4 regions of the Floccifex sp. genome follow, and region 4 is predicted to be linked to each of the others. Evidence: a T-box and tRNA genes for the amino acid it is inferred to sense, from the RefSeq annotation. Region 4 holds a T-box; the other regions hold tRNA genes.

Region 1 (7,487 bases), on a different contig from region 4:
TTGTTTGTTCATTTCCACAAATTTGTAGAACGGAATCAGCAGAAGTATAAACAATCATTTTCTTTGAATTTGAATTGATTTCTTCATCTGCAAGTTCTTCCAAAATTTGAGTACCACTACTTGCCTTATTTCCAATGACAATGTGACCTGTTTTGGTTTCAAGTTCATGTATTAATTCATCAGGGAAGTGCTCGAAAGTAATAAACGGCTCTGTTATGTGCAATCCCATCATTTCCCAATGACCAGTCATAGTGTCTTTTCCGACACTAAGCTCATTCATTTTTCCATAATATCCCATTGGATGTTCATCGATTTGGGCATGGACAGATTTTTGGATTTGTCCAAGACCAAGTTTCATTAAATTTGGAATCATAAATGGATTCATGTTCTGATCTATGTGGGCAAAAGTATTTGTTCCTTCATCTCCATATTCTTTTGCATTGTACATAGCTCCTACACCAAATGAATCAATAACAATTGTAAATATTCTTTTATATTTCATAGAGCTATTGTATCACAAATAAAAAAAGAGCGCTTACTATAAAGCACTCTTAATTCCTAATTCATCCATTGTCTGTTCCATGGCCTTAGCAGCATGTAAACAAGTATTAAGACATCCTGTTTCTTTTGAATGAAAATGAGGTTTAATTTCACTACAATTCGTAGCGTTTAATTCTTTTTTGAAATTAATAACGCATTTTTGAATAGCAGGACGGATTGTATCAATTTGTTCATGAGCTTTTGTTTCAATGATTTTTTTGGAAAGAGCAGCAACGCATCCAATAAGGGCTCCACACGTAGAACCAACAAACATACCTCCACCAAAACCAGAAACTAGTTTCATATCGTCTTCTTTAAGATTTAAGCCATAATATTCATTACATGCATGTAATAAAGTTTCTGAACAGTTATAGTTTTGTTCTGTGTAATATTTTCTAGTAACATCTTGTAAATTCATTATTTGCACCATCCATAATCTTTTAAAATTGCATCGACATCTTCTTCAAACGTTCCAAACACAATACCATATGATTGAATTTTTGTATTATCTAGGCGATAGTCTCGGAAACGATCCGTGTATCGATCATTGTTTGGTAAAATGATTTTATCAATTGTTTCTTGTGAACAATTCAATTTTTTGGCAATATATTTTGCTGATTCATAAGTTGAAAGAGAATTTGAACTTGCACAATGATAAACACCTGTTGGAAGTTTCATAATCTTATCAAATTGACTAGCAATATGTTTGGCATAGGTTAAACAACGTTTTTCATTGACTGTAAATTTAGTTGGACAACCTTTAATTAGTGCATCCATTACATTTTTTATTATGTTTGGACTAGCTTTTAAACCAGGTTGAGATAAACCCATTTGCCATGAATATCGTAAAATTAAATAGTCATCTAATTGTGATTGAATAAGTTGTTCACATTCAAGTTTATTTTGACCATATACAGTAACAGCTTTTAAAGGTTCATCTTCTTTAAATGGACCTCTATTTTCTTTTCCGTTAAATGATTGTTCAGTTCCACTAAAAATTAAACGAGCATTGTTTTGTTTACAAGCATCGATGATCTTTTGAGTTGATTCATCATTAATTTTATGAGCTAATTCAGGATTTTCTTCGCATAGGGCAGTCGTTGCGTTTGCAGCTGTATGAAAACAAACATCGAATTGTACTGTCTTTAAAAATGCTTCAACTTGATCTGGATTCGAAAAATCGGCATCTTTACGAGTCATTTTAATGTAATTGAATTCAGGATGCTCTTTCATAACAAAACTAGCTAAATAACCATTACTACCAGTAACTAAAATTGTTTTCATAGTGTTCCTTTCTTAGGGCGAGAATAAAGTAAATGGGATCCTTGTTTAATCGTGATTTGTTTGGCATTATATGGAACAAACATAGAATCATATTTAGGTAAAACAATTGTTTCATTTTCCCACATAATTATCGCATCATCTCCCATATTAGACAATAAAAAATAAGAGTCTTTTGTTTCGATGACGGTATCGGATTCAAGATATAATTCATCAACAATATAATAAGGTGTATCACCTAATTGATGTGTTTTATTATTAGCAGGCACAAAAGTAGGTTGTAAGTTAAAATCTGTAACATCAAATGATTCTTTTAAATGTAAAGGACGTCCATTTCCATTGGCATCTTTACGATTATAATCGTAGAAACGATATGTTGTATTGGAATTAGTACCAACTTCAATTGCCCAGATTCCTTTTCCTAAAGCATGAAGCATTCCCATTGGAATAATGACATAATCACCTTTTTTTACAGGAATATAATTTAGATATTGTTCAAGCGTTCCATTTTCAACAGCATTACGAATGACTTCTTTATCATTTGTTTTGGTACCAGCTACTAATGTTGCACCAGGAAGGGCATCGACTATATACCAACTTTCGTGTTTTCCATAGTCGTTACTTGTTTTAAGAGCATATTCATCATATGGATGACATTGAATGCTTAGCGCATCTTTGGCGTCTAAATACGCAACACGAAGCATTTCATGTAGAGTATATCCATGACCTAGAATGTTATCTGGGTCATTGTCGATTACTTGTTGAAGAGTCGTGTTTTCTAAATTTCGAATTTTATTTGTACAATAAGGATGTGCTGAGACTTCCCACCATGTTCCATAATTTTTATCATATCCACGTGCTTTAGAAATATGATTATCACCCCAAATTGTATAATCTGGAATTGGTTCTAAAAGCAAAGGTTTCATTGTTGATTCTCCTTTTCAAATTGTTCTAAAATCACAAGACTACTTGAAGTACCAATGCGACTAGCCCCAGCTTCAATCATTGCTTTACATGTAGCCCAGTCACGGATTCCTCCGGCAGCTTTTACTTTGACTTGTCCTTCTACTGTTTCAACCATTAATTTTACATCTTCAACAGTTGCACCACTTGTTCCAAATCCTGTAGATGTTTTAATGAAATCAGGACGTACTTCTTTGGCGATTAAGGCAACTTGACGAATTTCTTCTTTTGTTAAGTAGCAATTCTCAAATATTACTTTACTAATCACATTGTGTTCTTTACAAATACTAACAATGGCTTCCATTTCTTCTTTGATATAATTCCAATTACCCATTTTAGCTTGGCCAATATCAATGACATAGTCTATTTCATCTGCACCATTAGCAATGGCAATTTTGGTTTCCGCTATCTTACTTGCTAAACCTGCTTGTCCTAAAGGAAAGGAAATAGCTGCTCCGACATGAATGTCTGTATCTTTTAATTGTTCTTTACAAAACTTAGTCCATGTTGTATTGATAGCTACCATACATGCACCAATTTCTTTAGCTTCATCACATAATTTTTTTAAATCTGCATTTGTCGCATATGGTTTTAAATAAGTGTGATCAAAATATTTTGCAAGTTCTTTTTTATTCATATGTTTTAGCCTCCGTGGTTATTTTAAGACAAAAAAATAAAAAAAGCAAGAAAATGTTATAACATTTAAAAGAAACGAAAATTTGCTTTTTTATAAAAGTTTAGTATACTTTCAGTCATAGGAGGCATGTATGTCAAAAGTAAATTTAGCTATTCCTTCAATAGATGCAGAAATGATTATTCCTAAAAAAACAATTTTAAAAGAAATGAATCTTCCTGAAGGGTATCAATATGTTTCTTTTACAAACCAACATCAAGATAAAGTACAAAAATTACTTGATGAACTAAATGTAAATTTTAATATAGATCAAATTATGCAAGCACAAAGAACGATATTTAAAGAACATTGTGTACTAGTAGAATATCAACATGAACTTGTTGCTTGTGCAAGTCTTTGCCAAGATGAAGACGCGTGTTTGTATTTGGCTTTTGTGGCTGTTAAAGAAGCACATCAACATAAGGGAATTGGAAGGGCAATGGTTTCACGTATTTGTAAACAATTTGATCGTATGAAAACAAGATATCCTTTATGTGCGAAAGTGAATACGCAGGCCTTGGAAGAAATTAAATTATTGAATCGAATGGGGTTCACACCTTTTTTGGGAGAAACAAAAAATAAATCAGAACAAGAAGTTGAACAAGATTGGAATGTAATTACAGAATTGTTAAGGAAGTGATTTTATGATGGCAATTGGGATTATTGCGATATTAGAGGCTTTATATATTGCTTATTTAAAAAATAAACAATCGAATATTATAGAAAAATTAACGGAAACGATTAAAGATTTAGTTTCAGCGTTAAATCAAATTTTAGAAGATTATCAAATCAAAGATGTTGATAAATATTTAAAACATATTCGAAATGCAAAAATTGAAGTGAAATAGCTTCAATTTTTTTGTATATAAATAAAAAAACAAGCTTTCGCTTGTTCTGATCAAAATGGTGGGGACGGAGGGACTTGAACCCTCACGGTGTTACCACCAACGGATTTTAAGTCCGTTGCGTCTGCCTATTCCGCCACGACCCCAACTGACTTAATCATTATACATGATTATTTTAGAATTGCAAATATAAATTGAAAATAATTTAATAAAATAAAAAACAAGCTTTCGCTTGTTTCAATCAAAATGGTGGGGACGGAGGGACTTGAACCCTCACGGTGTTACCACCAACGGATTTTAAGTCCGTTGCGTCTGCCTATTCCGCCACGACCCCAACTGACTTTAATAGTATATACTAATTATTTTTTAAAAGCAAATAAAATTTTAATAAATTTTTTTTTAGTTTTGTTCTGTTTTCTGTATAATATAAGTAAATAAATAGGAGATTAAGTATGCCAAAAAGAGAAGACATAAACAAAATTTTAGTTATTGGTTCTGGACCTGTAATTATTGGACAGGCAGCAGAATTTGACTACTCAGGTACGCAAGCTTGTAAAGCACTAAAAAAATTGGGATATGAAATTGTTTTAGTGAATTCCAATCCTGCTACAATTATGACAGATCCAGATACTGCCGATGTGACTTATATTGAACCATTAAATGTAGATCGATTAACACAAATTATCGAAAAAGAAAGACCAGATGCTTTGCTTCCTAACTTAGGAGGACAATCTGCTTTGAACTTGTGTTCAGAATTAAGTCAAGCAGGTGTTTTAGAAAAGTATGATGTAGAAGTTCTTGGTGTTAAAGTTGATGCCATTGAAAAAGGTGAAGACCGTCTTGCGTTTAAACAATCTATGGATGCTTTAGGAATTGAAATGGCACGTTCAGAGATTGCGAATACCGTTGATCAAGCAGTTGAAATTGCTTCTAAACTTGGATATCCAGTCGTTATTCGTCCTGCTTATACAATGGGAGGAGCCGGAGGTGGCCTTGTTTATAACGTTGAAGAGCTTAAAACTGTTGTTGCCCGTGGTCTACAAGCAAGTTTAGTTCATGAATGTCTTATTGAAGAATCAATTCTTGGTTGGGAAGAATTAGAAGTTGAAGTAGTACGCGATGCGAAGAACAACATGATCACTATTTGTTTTATTGAAAACATTGATCCAATGGGTGTTCATACTGGAGATTCATTTTGCTCTGCTCCAATGTTGACTATTTCACAAGAAGTACAAGACCGCTTAAAAGATATGGCCTTCCGTATTGTTGAATCCATTAATGTCATTGGTGGTACAAACGTTCAATTTGCACATGATCCAAAAACAGATCGAATTTGTGTTATTGAAATCAATCCACGTACATCAAGATCATCTGCACTTGCTTCTAAAGCAACTGGATTCCCAATTGCACTTGTTTCAAGTATGTTAGCAGCTGGTTTAACTTTAGATGAAATTGAATGTGGTAAATATGGTACATTAGATAAATATGTACCTGATGGAGATTATGTAGTAATCAAATTTGCACGTTGGGCTTTTGAAAAGTTCAAAGGAGCCAAAGATGAATTAGGAACGCAAATGCGTGCGGTTGGTGAAGTAATGGCTATTGGAAAAACATATAAAGAAGCTTTCCAAAAAGCAATTCGTTCACTTGAAACTGGATGCTATGGTCTAGGACATTTTAAACAATATGATTCTTATACGAAAGAAGAATTATTAAATGAACTTCATGTACCTACTAGTCATCGCCAATTCGTTATGTATGAAGCATTACGTAAAGGTGCTACAGTTGAAGAATTACATAATTTAACTAAGATTAAGCCATATTTCATTGAACAAATGAAAGAATTAGTTGATGAAGAACAAGAACTTGTAAAATATGATCAACTTCCAGTTGATGTATTGCGTCACGCTAAACAAAATGGATTCTCGGATAAATACTTATCACAAATTTTAAATGTATCAGAAGACTCAATTCGTAAACAAAGAATTGAAAATGGAATTGTTCAAACTTGGCAACCAGTACACGTTTCAGGTACAAAAGATAATGCATACTACTATTCTACATATAATGCCGAAGACCATGATGTAGTGTCAGATAAACCTAAAGTTATGATTTTAGGTGGTGGTCCAAACCGTATTGGACAAGGAATTGAATTTGACTATTGTTGTGTACACGCAGCCTTGTCGTTAAAGAAATTAGGATTTGAAACAATTATTGTCAACTGTAACCCTGAAACAGTGTCTACTGACTATGACACATCAGACAAATTGTATTTTGAACCTTTAACACTTGAAGATGTATTGAGTATTCATGAAAAAGAAAAGCCATTAGGTGTTATAGCTCAATTCGGTGGTCAAACACCATTGAATTTAGCAAATGATCTAAAGAAAAATGGAGTAAATATTCTTGGTACAACACCAGAAACAATCGATATGGCCGAAGATCGTGATTTATTCAATGGTATGATGGAAAAATTAGGTATTCCAATGCCTGAATCAGGAATGGCTGTTAATGTTGAAGAAGCATTAGCAATTTCAAAACGAATTGGTTATCCATTGATGGTTCGTCCTTCATATGTACTTGGTGGAAGAGGAATGGAAGTTGTCTATGATGACAATGATTTAAAAGAATATATGGCAGCTGCTGTTGGAGTAACACCAGATCGTCCTATTTTAATTGACCGTTTCTTATCAAATGCATTGGAATGTGAAGCGGACGCGATTAGTGATGGAGAAAATGTGTTTGTACCAGCTGTTATGGAACACATTGAATTGGCTGGAATTCACTCTGGAGATTCAGCTTGTATGTTACCAAGCCAAAATATTCCTTTCCGTCATTTAGAAACAATTAAAGAATATACAAAGAAGATTGCTAAAGAAATGAATGTACGCGGATTAATGAACATGCAATATGCCATTGCTGATGACAAAGTGTATGTTCTTGAAGCAAATCCAAGAGCAAGTCGTACTGTACCACTAGTTTCAAAGGTATGTAATGTTAACATGGTTAGATTAGCTACAGAAATTGTAACTTGCCCATTAACTGGAAATGAATCACCGGTACCATCATTAAAAGAAAAAGTAATTCCTCATGTTGGAGTTAAAGAAGCTGTATTCCCATTTAATATGTTCCCAGAAGTCGATCCTGTTTTAGGTCCTGAAATGCGTTCAACAGGAGAAGTATTA
Region 2 (7,487 bases), on a different contig from region 4:
TTGGAGGGGCAACAGGCTCGACTGCTGGAGGAATGAAAGTCACAACATTTTCAATCGTTGTTTTAGCTAGTTTTGCGATTTTCTTTAAACGACATGATGTTACCGTCTTTAAACGTCGTATTATTGATGAAATTGTACTAAATGCTCTTGCGATTTTTATGATGTATTTATTTTTATTTTTAACAGGTGGAATCGCAATCAGTGTTATTGAAAATTTACCAATATTAGATTGCCTGTTTGAAAGTGCATCGGCTGTGGGTACTGTTGGTTTGTCAATGGGAATTACAGCTTCTTTATCAAGTGCAAGTCATATTATTTTGATTATTTTGATGTATTTAGGAAGAGTAGGAGGATTAACTTTCATTTATGCGACAGTTTCAAAAGTTAAATCATATTCTAAGCTTCCACAAGAAAAGGTAACTGTTGGTTAATATGGATTTAGTAAGTGAATTATCGCTTTATGAGCCGTACAATGAACAAGAACAAAAAGACAAGAAAATTATATTGTCTTGTTTAAAAAATCAAAATGATATTTTTTATAGAACAAATGAATTGTGTCATATTACTAGCAGTGCCTGGGTTGTGAATGAACATAGGAATAAAGTTTTAATGGCTTATCACAATATTTATGATTCATGGGCATGGCTAGGTGGTCATAACGATGGCAATGAAAATTGTCTAGAAGTCGCAATTAAAGAAGTTAAAGAAGAAAGTGGATTGAAATCGGTTGAACCCTTAAGAAATGAAATATTTTCTATTGAGGTACTAACAGTTGATGGACATTTAAAAAATAATCAATATGTTTCTAGTCACCTTCATTTAAATATAACTTATTTACTACAAGCAAGTGAATCGCAAAAACTTCAGTGTAATCCTTGTGAGAATAAAGATGTGCGATGGTTTTCTTTAGAAGATGTTTTGACTTGTTCAAATGAACAATGGATGATCGAGCGTGTTTATACTAAATTAAATAATAAATTGAGAATCATAAATCAATAGATGTGATTCTCTTTTTTTGTGATATGATGACAATATAAAGTGAGGAAAACATATGAAAGCACAAGATATGAGTCAAGAACAATTGGCTCGCTATATTGACTATAGTGTATTGAAACCTGAATATACACTCGATGAAATTTATGATTTGTGTAAAAAAGGAGTTGAATTAGGCGTTGCACAAATTTGTATCAATCCAGCTTATATGGATTTATGTGCACCGCTAGTGAAAGGAACAAAAACTAAACTAGGACCAACGTGTGATTTTCCATTTGGGACAAGTTCGCTTGCTTCTAAGGTTGCTCAAGCAAAAATCGTATTAGAATATGAAGATGTGGGAGAAGTGGATATGGTTTGCAATTATGGGTTAATACGATCTGGTAAATATGATCAAGTCACAAAAGAAATTCAAGCTGTAGCAGATGTATGTCACAAAAAGAATAAAGAATTAAAAGTGATCATTGAAACAGATGCACTAACTGAACAAGAAATTCGCAAGGCATGTCATGCCGTTATAAATGGAAATGCCGATTGGATTAAGACAAGTACAGGCTTTTTAACGGGGCATGAAAATGTTGGAGCTACGAATGAAGTAATTCAAATAATGATGGATGAAGTTCAAGGAAAAATTAAAGTGAAAGGAAGCGGTTGTATTCGAACACGCGAGCATTTTTTAGAATTAATTGACCTGGGAATACAACGATTAGGTGTGAATTGCGTTTCTGTACCTAAAATTTTAAATTTATGAAATATATTATAATAGGAGATTCCAATACATATAGATTTGATCCATCGGATTATTTAGGAAGAAGATATGCTAAAGTTTGGACAGATTACTTAAATATCGAAGGATGTACTTTTGAAAATGCAGGCGTAAATGGGCAACGCGTTTTTGATATCGTAAATTTCATTCCAAATGCATATGATTCCGTATTTATAATGCTAGGAACTAATGATATTTTACAAAATTTTAGTGTCAGTACAATCATAAAAGAAATGAAAGATTTTTTGTCAAATGTGAATGGGAAAGCAGTAATTATTTGTCCTGTAATTATTGAAATGAAAGAATTTAAAGAAAAATGCATTGCATTAAATGATCTATATCAGAAATTGGGAGTACCTTGTATTCCAAGTATAAAAGTAGATATGGCATATGATGGTATTCATTTCAGTCAAAAGGGGCATGAACAATTTGGAATATATATAAATGAGGAAATAAAAAAGCTCTTACATAAGTAAGAGCTAATTTTTTTAAATGGTCCGGGTGACAGGACTCGAACCTGCACGCTTTAGGCACTAGATCCTAAGTCTAGCGTGTCTGCCAATTTCACCACACCCGGATGCCTAATAATTATATCACAAATTAAAAGGGATGCAAGCATTAATGTAAAATTGTTGGTGCACAAATCATTTCGATTTCATCTTCAAGATATTCTTGCAGCTTCTTTAGCAAATCAGAAGTGATTTCGACACCTTCAATTGTTTTAGGTAGACTATTTGGATCTACTACAAATTCAACACGAGGAATGGCAGGTAGTTCACTTCCATGTTCTTGTGCAATTTTTTCAATTTGTTTTATGATTGGCTCAGCCAATTCTTTAATTAATTCATCTTCAGTCATGCTTAAATTATAGTTAAAAAACAAATTGTTTTCAATAATTAAGCACTATCCCTTCAAATTTTTTTATTTTTTTGTATAATATATTCTAAGGGGGAATCAAAGTGAAAAGAGCTGGAAGAAAAAAGCAAGAATATGAAGAAATAGATGATTTCGCCAAAGCACTACTTGATAAGAAGACCGAAATGGCTATATATAAAGATTTAGAAGAAGATGCGAGTCCTAAACCAATGTCGGAATTGGAACGATTAAAAAAAGAAGAAACAATGTCATCAGCATTGGACATGCTTCGTAAAGAGCGAGGACAAAAAACAATTCAAGAAGAAGAAAAAGAGTATTCTTTAAAAGAAGAATTAGACAAAACATTGGATCCAAAATTAACGGAAAATTTGTTTAAAAAAGATGAGGATGCTTCTTTAAAGGCAGTTCAAGATATTTTGAATTCAGATGTAAATAATCAAGTTGAAGAAAAAATAAAAGAACAGGAAGAACCTGAAAAAGAAGAAGTTGTAAAACAAGATGAAGATAAACCAAAAGAAAAAAAGAAAAGTAGAATTTCAAAAACAACCAAAATCATTATGTGTTTAGTTGTTTTAGGTGTTTGTCTGATGGGAGGATATGCTTATAAAATTTATGTATATGATCCTCAAAATGTTGCTTCCCAAGAACAAATTGATGCCTATAATCGTTTAGTAGATTATGCTGATGAATTTGATATGATGTCTGATTCAGAAAAACTTGAGTTGCTTGATATGCAAGATGATTATGATGGGTTATTAGATAAACAAAAAGATGAATTGAATGCTTATTTTAAAGATAAAGACCATGTTGGAAAAACATATACAAGTTTGATTTCTGAACTTGAAAAGTTAAAACAAGAATTAGAAGATGAATCGAATGAGGGATACCAGTCTTTAAAAGCATATTTAGAAGCATGGGACAGTTACAGTGATGAACAAAAATTAGGTGTTATCAACTATAAAGCAACATATGATGATTTAAATTCTGTTCTTCAAAAGAAAATTGATGATGTTGCTCGTACTTATTGTACAAAATCATATACTTCATTGTATTCAGAATACTTCGAAATCTTAAAACAAAGAAATGAAGCTCAAATTGCTTCTTTACAAGAACAATTAGATAGTGAAAAGGCAAATCTTCAAGAATTGGAAACATATGCAGATTCATTAGAATCTGATTTGGCATATGCGAAAACAAATAATTTGGATGTAGCTGATATCCAAAGTCAAATTGATACGAATAATAGTGTGATTACGCAAACGCAACAAACAATTAATTCATTGCAATCACAGATTGATTCGTTAAAAGCTCAAATTCAAGAATAAGGATTGTATGATACAATCCTTTATGCCGACTTAGCACAGTTGGTAGTGCAACGCACTCGTAACGCGTAGGTCGTAGGTTCAAGTCCTATAGTCGGCACCATTGTTTATAAACCAATGAATATATCATTGGTTTTTTTATTATAGTTATGTTAAAATTGATACATGAATATATTATTGTCAATAAATGAAAAGTTTTTATCTTTAACAAAAAATTGTATTTCTTCCATGATTCGTTTTGATGAAGATTTTGATTTTTATATTTTACACCATGATATTTCTTTAGAAAGTCAACAAGATATGATGGCAACATTTCCAAACCAACGTTTTCATTTTATTTATGTGGATGAATCAACATTTTCATCGTTTCCTATATCGAATCGTTATCCATTAGAAATTTATTATCGCTTATTTGCCTCTGATTTATTGCCTCAGGATCTTGATCGAATTTTATATATGGATGTTGACATTGTTGTAATTCAGTCTTTAAAAGAATTATATGATACGGATTTTGAGGGAAATGCGTATTGTGCTTGTACCCATGTGGATGTAATGATGACAAAAATCAATTCTAAACGATTAAAAATGGAAGAAACAAATCCATATATTAATACTGGTGTTTTGTTAATGAATTTAGAAATGTTACGAAAGATTGTAAATAGGGAACATATTTTATCATTCGTTGAACAAAATAAAAATAGAATGATTTTATTTGATCAAGATGTATTAAGTGCTTTATATGGAGATAAAACAAAGTTATTGGATTATCGTTATTATAATTTAAGTGATCGCATGGTGAATGTGTATAATATGAAGCATCCAACCGAAAAAATTGATTTAGATTGGATACGTGAACATAGTGTTATTATCCATTATTGCGGTAGAAATAAACCTTGGTCAGATCGTTATAAAGGAAATTTAGGAATATTTTATAAAGAATTAATGGATTAATTGTCTCTTTTGTGTTAAAACTCCAATAAGGGGTTTTTTTTATGTTACATTTTAAAAGTAGATTTTCTTCATTAAGTGAAGAAGAAAAATTAATTTTTGTCAGTTTCTTTTTACTTTTTATGAATATTTTTATTCATGCTATTTGTATAGTGGGAATTGTTATATACGCATATCGAAAAAAAGAATTAAAAGCTGATGTTAAAAAAATGCCAGGTGCTAAGTATTTGTTATTGCTTACTGCACTTTCTTTTGTTGTAAGTGTTTTCTACAAAAATTTATATGGAATTGGAATAGCTATAGGTTTATTCTTTGTGTTTTTATATATTTCTTTTGTACGTCAGCATTTAAATAAAAACTTATTTGGGTTAATTATTGAAATGATGATTTGGATGTCTTTGTTTATTAATTTAGTCGGATTAGCACAATTTTGGAATATCTCGCGAATAAATGATTATTCATTCTTTACTTTTCATATATTTAATTCTCCGAAAAGAAGGATTTCATCAACATTTTTAAATGCGAATTATTATGCAATGATGTTAGAGTTTTTGATTACTTGTTGTATGTTCAGATTTGTGCAAGTAAAAAAATGGAAAGAAAAGGCAATCTATGTAGTTATAGGATTATTTGATTTTTTTATGTTGTATTTAACGGGATGTAGAGCAGCTCTTCTTCCATTTGTCGTGATGGTACCTGTATTTCTTTTCTTTTCAAAAGAATATAAATGGTCTATTTTATCTATTATTTGTATAGTGCTTGCCATTGGCATTATAATTTATGATCCATCTTTGATTCCAAGAGTAGATGATTTAAAAACAGTGGGTTCTCGTTTTAAAATATGGTCATGTGCCTGGATGGCAATTAAAGACCATCCTATTTTTGGGCTAGGTCCATTTGGTTATTCAGTTGCTTATAAAATATATAACGGACACGTAGCACCTCATGCTCATAATATATATATCGATTCTGTGTTGTCATATGGAATTGTGGGAGTCATTTTAATTGGTTTGGCTATTAAACAAATAGGAAAAGATTGTTTGCGATTATATAAATGGAAAGAAAATGAAGAATATTTTGCGCTTTGCGTTGCGACAATTATAATTGTTTTGATTCATGGAATAATGGATGTCACATTAATGAATTTATGTACGGGAGTATTTATTCTGTTGATGATGAATTTAAGTGTTTTAAAAGAAGAAAATGTTTGATAAAATGAATTAGGCAGACAGTAGAAAGAACAGTTATGAAATGCATTCTATGTGTTTGTCTTTTTTTGTCTTCAATTGTAAGTCCACAAGCTAAAACACTACATGAACAATATCTTAAAATTCAAGAAGACTTAAAAAAACTAAAAAAAGAAGAAATAAAATATGTTGATAGTCTAAAGTGGAATGAAGAAACACTTGATCTGCTTGAACAAAAATTTGATGGATATAAAATTTATTTAAACATGATGCAATGTGATGTGGAAGTGGAAATTGAATCCTTGGATGATGACTATGACTTATATGTTTCGCTATCTAAAAAGAATAAAAAATATAAAAAAGAAATTGAAAGTATACGAGCTAAAATACAACACAATAAAGAACAATTGGATTTGATTGAACAAAAACAACTTGAATTGTTCATTAATAACGATGATTTAGAACTAAATGATCAAGGTAATCCTAATGATCAAGCAAAAATTCAAGGGAATAAGAATTTGCCTGTTTTTGGCTCTATTCAAAACACGGTAGACTCTAAATATGCTTGTTTGACATATAAAGAAATAGAAAGCACAAGTACCTATTTTGAACATCCTCTTCCCAATAGTAGAGTGAGTGCAGGAACATGGGCCTATCCGAATGGTAAGATGCATCTAGGAATTGATTTTGCCTGTGATATGTATTCTAAAGTATTTGCACCGGCAAATGGCTTGGTTTTATATGCGGATGCTCCTGTTAAAGATGATAATGGATATATAGGTAATATGTGTGGTTGGCCATATGGAGGAGGAAATACCATATGTATGGTTGTATCGGTAAATAATCAATTATATGGTATATCTTTTAATCATTTATCAAGTCAAATTTATGTTGTAGCAGGTCAATTAGTATCTCAAAACGATGTTATTGCTTTGAGTGGCAATAGTGGGAATTCTTCAGGACCTCATTGTCATATTGAATGTTTTGAATTAAACTGTACGTTAGAACAAATTGTTGTTTATTTTCAACAAACTGCTGATTTTTCTTTTGGGACAGGTTGGAGTGAACCGGCTACTTGTTCTCAATATGCTTGTCGTATTCAACCGGAAACTATATGGGGGTAATTATGAATTTATTTCTTGAACGAATCGCAAATTATATTCCTGATGAAATGAATGAATTTATGGAATCTTTGAATCGCAAAATGTATCAAGGACTTCGTATTAATTTAAAAAAAATTAATCAAGATGATTTTGAAAGTCGTTTTTCACTGATTGATAAACCATCTTTATTTTGTAAAGAAGGATATTATGTTTCACGAAATTTAGGAAATCATCCATATCATATTTGTGGTCTATATTATCTACAAGAGCCTAGTGCAATGGGTGTTGTTGA
Region 3 (3,053 bases), on a different contig from region 4:
TTGAGTTGCCCTTTTTTTTAAAAGGAGAAAAAACATGGCAAAAAGTGATTTAGAGATTGCACAAGAATGTGTGATGGAACCAATTGAAAAAGTAGCAGCTAAAGTAGGAATTCCAGAAGATCAGTTAGAACACTATGGAAAATATAAAGCAAAATTGTCTTTTGATTATTTAAAACAAATTGAAAACAATAAAATGGGAAAACTAATTTTAGTTACTGCAATTAATCCAACAAAAGCTGGAGAAGGAAAATCCACAACAACCGTTGGATTAGGAGATGCCTTAAATAAATTAGGAAAACGTACGATGATGGCACTTCGTGAACCTTCATTAGGTCCTGTTTTTGGTCTTAAAGGAGGAGCTACTGGAGGAGGATATGCGCAAGTTGTTCCTATGGAAGATATCAACTTACATTTTACAGGGGATATGCACGCCATTACATGTGCTAATAACTTAGTCAGTGCTATCTTGGATAATCACATTTACCAAGGAAATGAATTAAATATTAATCCGGAAACCATTACTTTCAAACGTTGTTTAGACATGAACGATCGTACTTTACGTGATATTACCATTGGGCAAGGTGCTAAAGTCAATGGTGTAGAAAGAAAAGATGGATTCAATATCACTGTCGCATCAGAAATTATGGCTTCTTTATGTTTGGCTGATGATTTAATGGATTTAAAGAAACGTTTTGGAAATATGTTAGTGGCATATACATATGATGAAAAACCAGTTTATGTTCGTGATTTAAAAATTGAAGGAGCTCTTGCCATGGTAATGAAAGATGCCATCCTTCCTAATGTTGTTCAAACACTTGAACATAATCCTGTATTAATTCATGGTGGACCATTTGCCAATATTGCCCATGGATGTAATAGTGTCATTGCCACTAAAGCAGCGCTTCGTTTATCGGATTATACAGTTACTGAAGCTGGTTTCGGTGCTGATTTAGGAGCAGAAAAATTCTTAGACATTAAGTGTCGTTATGCAAACTTACATCCAAATGCTGTAGTTATTGTTGCCACAATTCGTGCTTTAAAACAACATGGTGGAGTAAGCTATGAAGACTTAAAAGAAGAAAATGTAGAAGCTTTATTAAAAGGTTGTGAAAACTTAGCGAAACACATTGATACGGTTCAACAATTTGGTTTACCATATGTTGTTGCGATTAATGAATTTGCCACAGATACAAAAGCTGAAGTTGAAGCCTTAGAAAATTGGTGTACAGAACACAATCATCCTATGTCTTTATCACAAGTATGGGCAAAAGGAGGGGATGGAGCTATTGATTTAGCGCAAAAAGTTATTGCGGCATGTGATCAAGAAAATAACTTCAAACCTTTATATGATTTAGATCAATCTATTGAAGAAAAAATTGAAACTATTGCCAAGAAAGTATATGGAGCTGATGGAGTAGATTTTACGGATGAAGCGAAAGAACAATTAGAAAAATTCAAAGCTCAAGGATGGGATAAACTTCCTGTATGTATGGCTAAAACACAAATGTCATTAACAGATGATGGAAAAATCATGGGACGTCCAACAGGATTTAGAATCACGGTACGTGAACTTCGTCCTTCATTAGGAGCTGGTTTCATTGTTGCCTTAACAGGTAAAGTATTGACAATGCCTGGTCTTCCTAAAGTGCCAAGTGCATTAAATATGGATATTGATGAAAACGGAAAAATCACGGGATTATTCTAATTATTAATTTTATAGGAAAGGGGGCTAATAATAAGATACCAATCTTATTATTGGTCCTTTTTGTGATATAATGAATAATAGTTGCAGGAGTGGTGGAATGGCAGACACGCTATCTTCAGACGGTAGTGGAGCAATCCGTGTGGGTTCAAGTCCCATTTCCTGCACCATTGTATTTGAGAATTAGAAATGAATCTAATTCTTTTTTTATTTTGAAAAGAATTATAAATAAAAAAAGATAACATAGTTATCTCTTACAAATGTTATTATATCATGTATAAACTGTAATTATAAGAATGTTTTTTTATATTTTTTAAGTAATATAAAATTATAAATAGGAAAGGATATTGATTGAGATGGGAAGTGAATTTATATATCTATAATAAAAAAATTTAGGCCATTCTAGTTTATTATAGATTTTTTAATCAAAATGGCTAGAAAGGAAAATGCTTATGAAAAAGCTATTAAACTATTTAGTATGTTTCGTTCTTTGTTTATCTTTTTTCTCTATAAATATAAAAGCGAATGAATTCATTATTGATCATCAAGCAAACGGAAGAAAAGTAAGCTACGAAGAAATAATAAATAAAATATCGGATATCAATGAGTGTAGTTTAGATGAAGCAGAAGAATTTTTGGTTTCATCACATTTAAAAAATAATAATGAACTAACGTATGGAATCAATCAAGAAACATATCAACAAGCACTAAATCAAGTCAGAGCTTTAAGTTATTGGGAAGATCGTATTTATGTGAATTCTTATAATTATAGTTATCCAGCTAAATTATTTGTTTATTATTCTTATGCAGGCACAACTTCGCAAAGACATATTCAAGAAATAATTATAATTAATATTGAAACGAATAACGGTCCACAAATGAAACAGTTTGGTGGCACAGTGCAAATTAATCTACAAGGAGATCGACGATATTATTACTATGTCTATGGTAGTTTATATAATAATGGAACCACTACAACAGGTGTTACAGTCAATATTGGTATAGATGAAGTCACAAGCGTAAACTTTAATTGTTCAACGACAACAAGTTATTATGATTATATAATTAGGAGTGGATATCGTTATGGATACAGATAAGAAAATCAAAATTATAATTGGACTCATTATAGTCTTTTTTCCTTTTATTTACACCGGAAAATTGTGGGGATTTCCTAATTATTGGTCAGAAATAATGTTACATGCTTTTTATTGTTCACAAATTATTTGTGGAATAATTGGTCTTTATTTAATATATAAAGTGTTTGATTCAAAACGATAATAACCAGTCCTTTATTAAAGACTGGTTTCTATTTTGTGTGCCGGGCATGGCATTAATTCAGTTGGAGATAAAC
Region 4 (7,487 bases):
AAACAATGTAAAAAAATCAGTGAGATTAAATATCTCACTGACTGAACTTCTATTATTTTAAAACAACACAATAGTTATTTTTCTTTCCTCTACGTACAATTACCATGTTATCTACGTAACAAGATTCCATCGAAACAACATAATCCACATCTTTTACTTTTTCACCATTGATAGCAATTGAATTTCCATTGATCCATTCTCTTGCTTCACGTTTAGAAGAAGCAATCTTTGTTGTGATTAAGAAATCAACTAGGTTTAAACCAGCTTCACATTCAATTTTATCCATGTTTTTAACAGCTGATTTACGTTCTTTTTCATCTAAATCTTGTAATTGTCCTTTAAATAAAGCATTTGTGATTCTTAAAGCAGAATCCAATTCTTCTTGACCATGAAGATCACGTACAACTTCTTCTGCTAATGCTTTTTGAGCCAAACGTTTATGAGGTTCTGTTTTTAATGATTCCTCTAAGGCATTGATTTCATCAACACTTAAGAAAGTTAATTTTTTCAAATATTCAATCACTTTTGCATCTTCCGTGTTGAATAAGAATTGGTATAATTCATATGGACTTGTTTTCTTAGCATCTAGCCAAACAGTTCCTGATTCACTCTTACCAAATTTAGTTCCATCGGCTTTTGTGATTAATGGCATTGTCAACCCATAACATTTAACATCCGCTCCACATTTTTTACGAATTAATTCTAGACCACTCGTAATATTTCCCCACTGATCTTGTCCACCAATTTGTAAAACACAATTCTTTGTTTGATATAAAGTTAAGAAATCTAATGATTGCAAAATCATATAAGAAAATTCAGTATAACTAATACCAGAATCCAAACGTTTTTTAACAGTTTCCTTGTTTAACATATAATTAACATTAAAGAATTTTCCATAATCTCTTAAAAAATCAATAACAGATAAATTTCCTGTCCAATCTAAGTTGTTAACCATTTCAAATCCCCATAAACGAGAAATTTGTTCATGTAATGCATCAAAATTATGTTTCAATACTTCTGGAGTTAACATATTTCTTTCCCCTGTTGCTTTAGGGTCCCCGATAAATCCAGTTGCCCCTCCAACTAACATAATAGGATGATGACCATGTTGTTCCAAACGCTTAGCCATTAATAAAGATGAATAGTGTCCGATATGTAGACTATCAGCAGTTGGATCGGTTCCAATATAGAATGTAACACTTTGATTATTAATAACATCTTCAACTTCTGGGCTTGTTACATCATTAATTAATCCACGCCACTTTAATTCTTCAAAAAAATTCATAAATTCCTCCTAAATAAAAAAAACGTCCTATATAAGGACGTAATATACGCGGTACCACCTTACTTCTCTTTTCAGAGCACTTTAACCTTTAACGCAGGTGTTACGTCAAATGAAGCAAGAAGCTGTATCTTATAGATTCAAATAAAGCTTTTCACCAACCAGCTTTTCTCTAATAAATGAAGTTCTAATTTCTTTTCTTCTTTTCGCTTTAAATGGATTATACCGTATAATCTATGAAAAATAAAACAATTTTTTTATTTTTTATACATGCTATATAGAGATCTATTTACAGGTAAAATATAATTTCCCATCAATTCATACACAACCGCATTGAAACCTCTTGTAAAATCAAAATCATCATATCCGTCTTTTCCTTGTTGAAAAACAGGATTTAATTCATTAAAACTATAGAAGTAATATCCACTATGGATAGCTTGTTGGATCATGTACCAATGAATCGCGTATTTACTATAAAAATCATTATTTTTACTGGCTATGTATACAATTTCTTTTCCATATTCAATAAAGCAAAAATAATCTAAATAAATCTCTTGTTGCGTATCTTCATCAACTTTATAACTAACCAATACATGAATTTGATTGTTAAAAAATCTATTCATGTGTTCAACTTCTTCCCAGTTCACATCTTCATTCGATATTTCTTTAACCTTAATTCCCATGGCTTTTGCCATTTGAATATTTTGACAAGTTGAATTAGAAAATTCTTCGTATATTTCATCAGAAGTTCGATAAGTTAAATCAATACCCGAAATAAAATGAGAGCTGTCTTCTTGTTTTTCAAAGCCACATGAAATCAAATTATCAATCATTTCAAAATTATTTAATCCATTAGGCACAACAGTTCCATCTTTATCTCGTTGTTGAGAATAAATCATAGGATCTATTTCTAAATAAATAACTTTTAAATCATACAAATAACTCTTTAAAGCCCTTGTGAATGATTGCAACAAAGCTTTATCGGTATAATCAATTACCATTCCTTTAGGAATCCAAGCTGATTTAAACACTTTCATAATAGGCAAAGTTGCAATCATACAACATGCTAAACATTCTTCTTGATTAAAATATCCTAAATACTCAATAGCATATCCTTCGTCGATTAATTTATTTGCTGCATATATTGATTGTTCATAATTCTGAAATGGATATTTTTCTAAACAGGATTCATATAAGTTTGCATCAATGGGTTTTAAATACATATATAACCTACCAATCTACATTAAATAAAGTATAATTCATTTTTGAAAAAAAGGTGTTAAAATAACACCTAATTTGCGACAATATTAACAATTTTTCCTTTTACCACGATAATTTTACGAATTGTTTTTCCTTCAATTTGTTTTTTTACCGCTTCAATTGATAAAGCTTGTTCTTTTAATTGTTCTTCTTCTGTTCCTACATCCGCATCAAATTTACCACGAACTTTTCCATTAACTTGAACAACACAAGTAAATGTACTTGATTGTAATTTTGATTCATCATAAGTAGGCCATGGTTCATATGCGATTGTATCATCATGTCCTAACAAGTTCCACATTTCTTCACCAATATGAGGACAAATACAACTTAACATTTTAATTAAACCTTCCGCATATGGTTTATATACAGTTTCGACTTTATAACATTCATTAATGAATACCATCATTTGACTAATAGCTGTATTAAATCCTAATGTTTCAAAGTCATTTGTGACTTTCTTAACTGTTTGGTTATAGATTCGATCTAATTCATGTGAATTTGTATCTACAACTTTACCACTTTCGATAAATAAACGATAAACACGTTCCAACCATTTTTTGGCACCTTCAACACCTTTAGAATTCCATGGTTTACTTGCTTCAAGAGGCCCCATGAACATTTCATATAAACGAAGTGTATCTGCACCGTATTCTTTTACAATGTCACTAGGATTAACTACGTATTCAGGGTAACGTTTACCCATTTTGATACCATTTTCACCCAAAATCATTCCTTGGTGAACTAATTTTTTAAATGGTTCTTTAACTGGAGACAATCCTTTGTCATACAAATAATTATTCCAGATTCGAGCATACATCAAGTGACCTACAGCATGTTCTGGTCCACCAACATATAAATCAACTGGCATCCAGTGTTTTAATAATTCATAATTTGCGAATTCTTCATCATTATGTGGATCAATATAACGTAAATAATACCAACTACTTCCTGCACTTCCAGGCATAGTACTAGTTTCACGTTTACCATGAATTCCATCTTTATTATAATCTTTCCATTCTGTTGCGTTTTCTAAAGGTGCTTGTCCATTGTGTCCTTTATAATCTTCAAGTTCTGGTAAAATTAATGGTAATTCGTCATCTGAAAGAACCATATCTTCCCCATTATCTAAATGAACAATAGGAACTGGTTCACCCCAATAACGTTGACGAGCAAAAATCCATTCACGGAAACGATAATTAACTGTTTCTTTGGCTATACCCATATCAACTAATTTTTTAGTAATTGCAACTTTAGCTTCTTCAACAGTTAAGCCAGTGAATTCTTCTGAATTAATTAATTTACAACCTTTTCCAAGATAGTCTTGTTTTTCGAAAGCACATTCACTCACATCTCTACCTTCAATAACTTGAATCATATCAATATTGTGAGCAACAGCATATTCAAAGTCACGTTGATCATGACATGGAACAGCCATAACAGCTCCAGTACCATAGTTTGCCAAAACAAAGTCACCAATAAATACTTCAACTTCTCTACCATTTACTGGGTTAATTGCCTTAATTCCTTCCAAACGACAACCAGATTTACCTTTATTTAATTCAGTACGGTCCATATCTGATTTTGAAATTGTTTCTTGAATATATGCTTTTACTTCTTCTTGGTTTTTGATACGAGGCATTAATTCTTGAACTAAATCACCATCTGGTGCTAGAACCATGAAAGTAATACCATAAATTGTTTCAATACAAGTCGTAAAGATTGAGAATTTTCCTCCGCCAACAATTTGGAATTCAACTTCAACCCCTGTAGAACGACCAATCCAATTTCTTTGCATTTCTTTTGTTGATTCAGGCCAGTCAATTTCATCAAGACCTTCTAACAATCTTTCGGCAAATGCTGGTTGATCAATACATAGTTGTTTCATATTTTTACGAACAACTGGATATCCTCCACGTTCACTCTTTCCATCGATTACTTCATCATTGGATAAAACAGTTCCTAATTCTTCACACCAGTTTACAGGCATATCAACATATTTAGCATATCCATCTTCGTATAATTGTTTGAAAATCCATTGTGTCCAATGATAAAATTCAGGATCACTTGTGGCAATCATACGACTCCAGTCGTAATCAAATCCTAATTCTTTTAATTGTTTAGTAAAGTATTCAATATTTTCTTGTGTGAATCCGTTAGGATTATTTCCTGTTTGAACAGCGTATTGTTCAGCTGGCAGTCCAAAAGAATCATATCCCATAGGATGCAATACATTATATCCTTGCATACGTTTCATACGAGAAACAATATCCGTTGCTGTATATCCTTCTGGATGCCCGGCATGAAGTCCAACCCCAGAAGGATAAGGGAACATATCTAATGCATAGAATTTAGGCTTACTAAAATCCCATACATCTGTTTTAAATGTTTCATTATCTTCCCAGTATTTCTGCCATTTTTTTTCAATTTCTTGATGATTATACATGTTTCCTCCTAAATAAAAAAACGCCCTATCTAAGGACGTTATAAACGCGGTACCACCTTAGTTTTCCGATTGGAACACTTTTATTCTTTTATCGCAAGAATTACGGGTAACATTACTTACCAACTCCTTAGCAAGTTCAACATTTCCTCTGTACAATTTCCACCAACCATTGTCTCTCTAAGCAGATTTCATGTTTACTACTCTAATTCATCGTCTACATGTACCATTTTACCGTTTTTTTTTTACTAGTCAACGATTTTAAAGATTTCAAGACCAGAAATTGACATTTCGTCGTAATATATATGGTATTCTAATCCTTCATATATACACTGAATATAAGTATCACAATCTTTTAAAATTGTTTTCTTATCATTTACTTCTACTTCTTTTTTTAAAATTAATTGACTGGAATCAAAATTACATTCTCTTATCATTGTATTATTTTCTATAATTGCTTTAGCATGAGAAATAATTGCCAAATCAATCATTGATTGTTTATTGCACTTCATGAGTTCTACAGATTGCATGCACAAAACACTTATATAACTAACACACTGTATCAACAGAAATAATACAATTAATGACATATATAAAGAATATCCATTAACTGATTTGTGAATTATATTCTTTTTCATCATAAATCCACCTTAAATAAATTTGATGATCAATTTCATAAAAATAAGCATCTTCTATATGTTCCATCCAAATTACATATCCATCTCTTTGTACTAGACGATGATTATCATATTCTAAATATATTTCTTTATGATTTTCAATCAAATGTAAACGCCCCTCATCAACATATACATCAGAACTAATCGCACATTTTTGACGCAATTGTAAAATAGCATATTGATTTTGATGTGATGAATCAAATATCAAGATTTTTTTAGTCACATCTAACATCATAATACACAACAAAGATACAATCGCAACTATCAATAACGAAAGCAAAGAATCAATCAGTGTAAAACCATTTCTTTTCGATTTTTTCATTAATTATTAAATCCTCTTGTTGCTTCAAAACATGTACACAAGACAAAATGAGTTGCGCACAAATCGTAACAATAAATAAAGACAATAATGCCTCATTTAAGCTAAAACCATTATTCATATCGTACTCTTCCCGAACCTAATTGATAAATTAATTTCATTTGTTTATTTTCTTCATAACACGATAACGTTAAAGCTTTTGATATATTTCCATTTTCATTGTAATGAAACGAAACTGGTGTACACGAAATATTAGAAGGATAATCTACACTATACTCATCAAAAAGCGCATTATGTTTGTTGATAGTCACATTTACTTCTTGTTTTGTTTCAAATGCTTTTTGTTGCATTGTTATAGAATAAGCCATCATTTGTTTCATAAACATTGTCAATGAACTTTTGGGTTTTTGAATAGGAATAGAAAACATACACACAATCAACAAAACAAACAACATTTCTACAATTGTAAATCCATTATGAACTTTGTGCTTGTCCATCTATTATTACTATCTCCTTTCCATTTGGACATTTCTGTTGTCCGTCTTTTAAATATCCTTCATCAATTAATTGTTCTACCGTTATAGGTGTTTCATCTTCATTTATTTCATAAAGTAATATTTGACTATTCACAATTTCAATAAGTGCTTGGCATCCTTTAGATCGAATAATCGTTTCTTTTTGCTGTATATTTGGAAGCGTAATCAACAACAATATAACCATAATCAATAACACAATCATCATTTCTAGAATCGTAAACGCATTTTTTTTCATTTTCTCACCTACATTCCACTCAGCATATTCAACGGATACAACATAACTTGATATACATATATCGCAATCATACCAACACATGCATAAGAAAAAATTTGTATTCCAGTTGTTGCCTTTTGTATAATTCGTTTTATTTTTAAACTCGTTTGTTGTGCATAAACTTTTAATAATTCAGATAAACTCGCATTTAAAGAACCCGTTTGAAAGTATTTTATAAAGTCTTTATCGAGAAATTCATTTTCATTTAAGATTGAAATGATATTTTGACCTTTTTTTAATCCATTAAATATATCTTCACTTATTAATCTTATAAAAGAAGAATTTAAAGTATGAAGATATTCAAAACAAGTTTTAGTAGTTAAACCAGTATCAATCACATTTGCGAGTAAAAAACTAAATTGATGTGTCACAATCATTTTCATAAATTGAGATTTTTTTATAAGAATAGATAAAGAATTGGTTTTATATAGAATCAAACACAAAGAACTAAGAACAATTAGAAAAAAGAAAATTAAATAAAAAATATATTTCATAATGAATAATACGTTAACATCACTTTGATTGGTATTCATAAATTCCATATAAGGTAAAATCGCATCATTAAGAAATAAAATCATCACAAAACAAAATATAAAAATAAATAAAGGATATATCATTTTCTTGAAACAATCTTGTATTAAACCATCACTATTTTCAACCATATAAAACGTATTTTTTAGACTATCTTTAATCGAT

The links. A T-box is a leader RNA that pairs with one kind of tRNA and senses whether it is charged. The one in region 4 lies ahead of leuS (leucine--tRNA ligase), so its partner is inferred to be a tRNA-Leu.
Region 1: it has a tRNA-Leu gene. The T-box ahead of leuS (leucine--tRNA ligase) is inferred to sense a tRNA for this amino acid. The anticodon was not compared.
Region 2: it has a tRNA-Leu gene. The T-box ahead of leuS (leucine--tRNA ligase) is inferred to sense a tRNA for this amino acid. The anticodon was not compared.
Region 3: it has a tRNA-Leu gene. The T-box ahead of leuS (leucine--tRNA ligase) is inferred to sense a tRNA for this amino acid. The anticodon was not compared.

What each region holds. Positions count from the first base shown of each region.
Region 1 is NZ_JBJEEX010000127.1:10,454-17,940, forward strand. It holds gene ACI313_RS08375 (phosphopentomutase) at 1-502, opposite strand, end outside; gene ACI313_RS08380 (C-GCAxxG-C-C family protein) at 539-958, opposite strand; gene ACI313_RS08385 (SDR family oxidoreductase) at 958-1,824, opposite strand; gene ACI313_RS08390 (class I mannose-6-phosphate isomerase) at 1,821-2,747, opposite strand; gene deoC (deoxyribose-phosphate aldolase) at 2,744-3,421, opposite strand; gene ACI313_RS08400 (GNAT family N-acetyltransferase) at 3,552-4,097, shown strand; gene ACI313_RS08405 (hypothetical protein) at 4,102-4,305, shown strand; tRNA gene ACI313_RS08410 (tRNA-Leu) at 4,362-4,448, opposite strand; tRNA gene ACI313_RS08415 (tRNA-Leu) at 4,550-4,636, opposite strand; gene carB (carbamoyl-phosphate synthase large subunit) at 4,755-7,487, shown strand, end outside.
Region 2 is NZ_JBJEEX010000113.1:14,702-22,188, reverse strand. It holds gene ACI313_RS06625 (TrkH family potassium uptake protein) at 1-431, shown strand, start outside; gene ACI313_RS06620 (NUDIX hydrolase) at 433-999, shown strand; gene deoC (deoxyribose-phosphate aldolase) at 1,052-1,744, shown strand; gene ACI313_RS06610 (SGNH/GDSL hydrolase family protein) at 1,741-2,235, shown strand; tRNA gene ACI313_RS06605 (tRNA-Leu) at 2,253-2,336, opposite strand; gene ACI313_RS06600 (hypothetical protein) at 2,378-2,617, opposite strand; gene ACI313_RS06595 (hypothetical protein) at 2,719-3,960, shown strand; tRNA gene ACI313_RS06590 (tRNA-Thr) at 3,985-4,060, shown strand; gene ACI313_RS06585 (glycosyltransferase family 8 protein) at 4,123-4,908, shown strand; gene ACI313_RS06580 (O-antigen ligase family protein) at 4,950-6,116, shown strand; gene ACI313_RS06575 (M23 family metallopeptidase) at 6,152-7,216, shown strand; gene ACI313_RS06570 (RsmB/NOP family class I SAM-dependent RNA methyltransferase) at 7,219-7,487, shown strand, end outside.
Region 3 is NZ_JBJEEX010000119.1:11-3,063, reverse strand. It holds gene ACI313_RS07500 (formate--tetrahydrofolate ligase) at 35-1,705, shown strand; tRNA gene ACI313_RS07495 (tRNA-Leu) at 1,789-1,872, shown strand; gene ACI313_RS07490 (hypothetical protein) at 2,155-2,799, shown strand.
Region 4 is NZ_JBJEEX010000006.1:4,295-11,781, reverse strand. It holds gene tyrS (tyrosine--tRNA ligase) at 53-1,285, opposite strand; gene ACI313_RS00340 (lipid II:glycine glycyltransferase FemX) at 1,540-2,505, opposite strand; gene leuS (leucine--tRNA ligase) at 2,574-4,988, opposite strand; T-box leader at 5,017-5,208, opposite strand; gene ACI313_RS00330 (hypothetical protein) at 5,234-5,623, opposite strand; gene ACI313_RS00325 (competence type IV pilus minor pilin ComGF) at 5,592-5,984, opposite strand; gene comGD (competence type IV pilus minor pilin ComGD) at 6,095-6,478, opposite strand; gene comGC (competence type IV pilus major pilin ComGC) at 6,456-6,752, opposite strand; gene ACI313_RS00310 (hypothetical protein) at 6,761-7,487, opposite strand, start outside.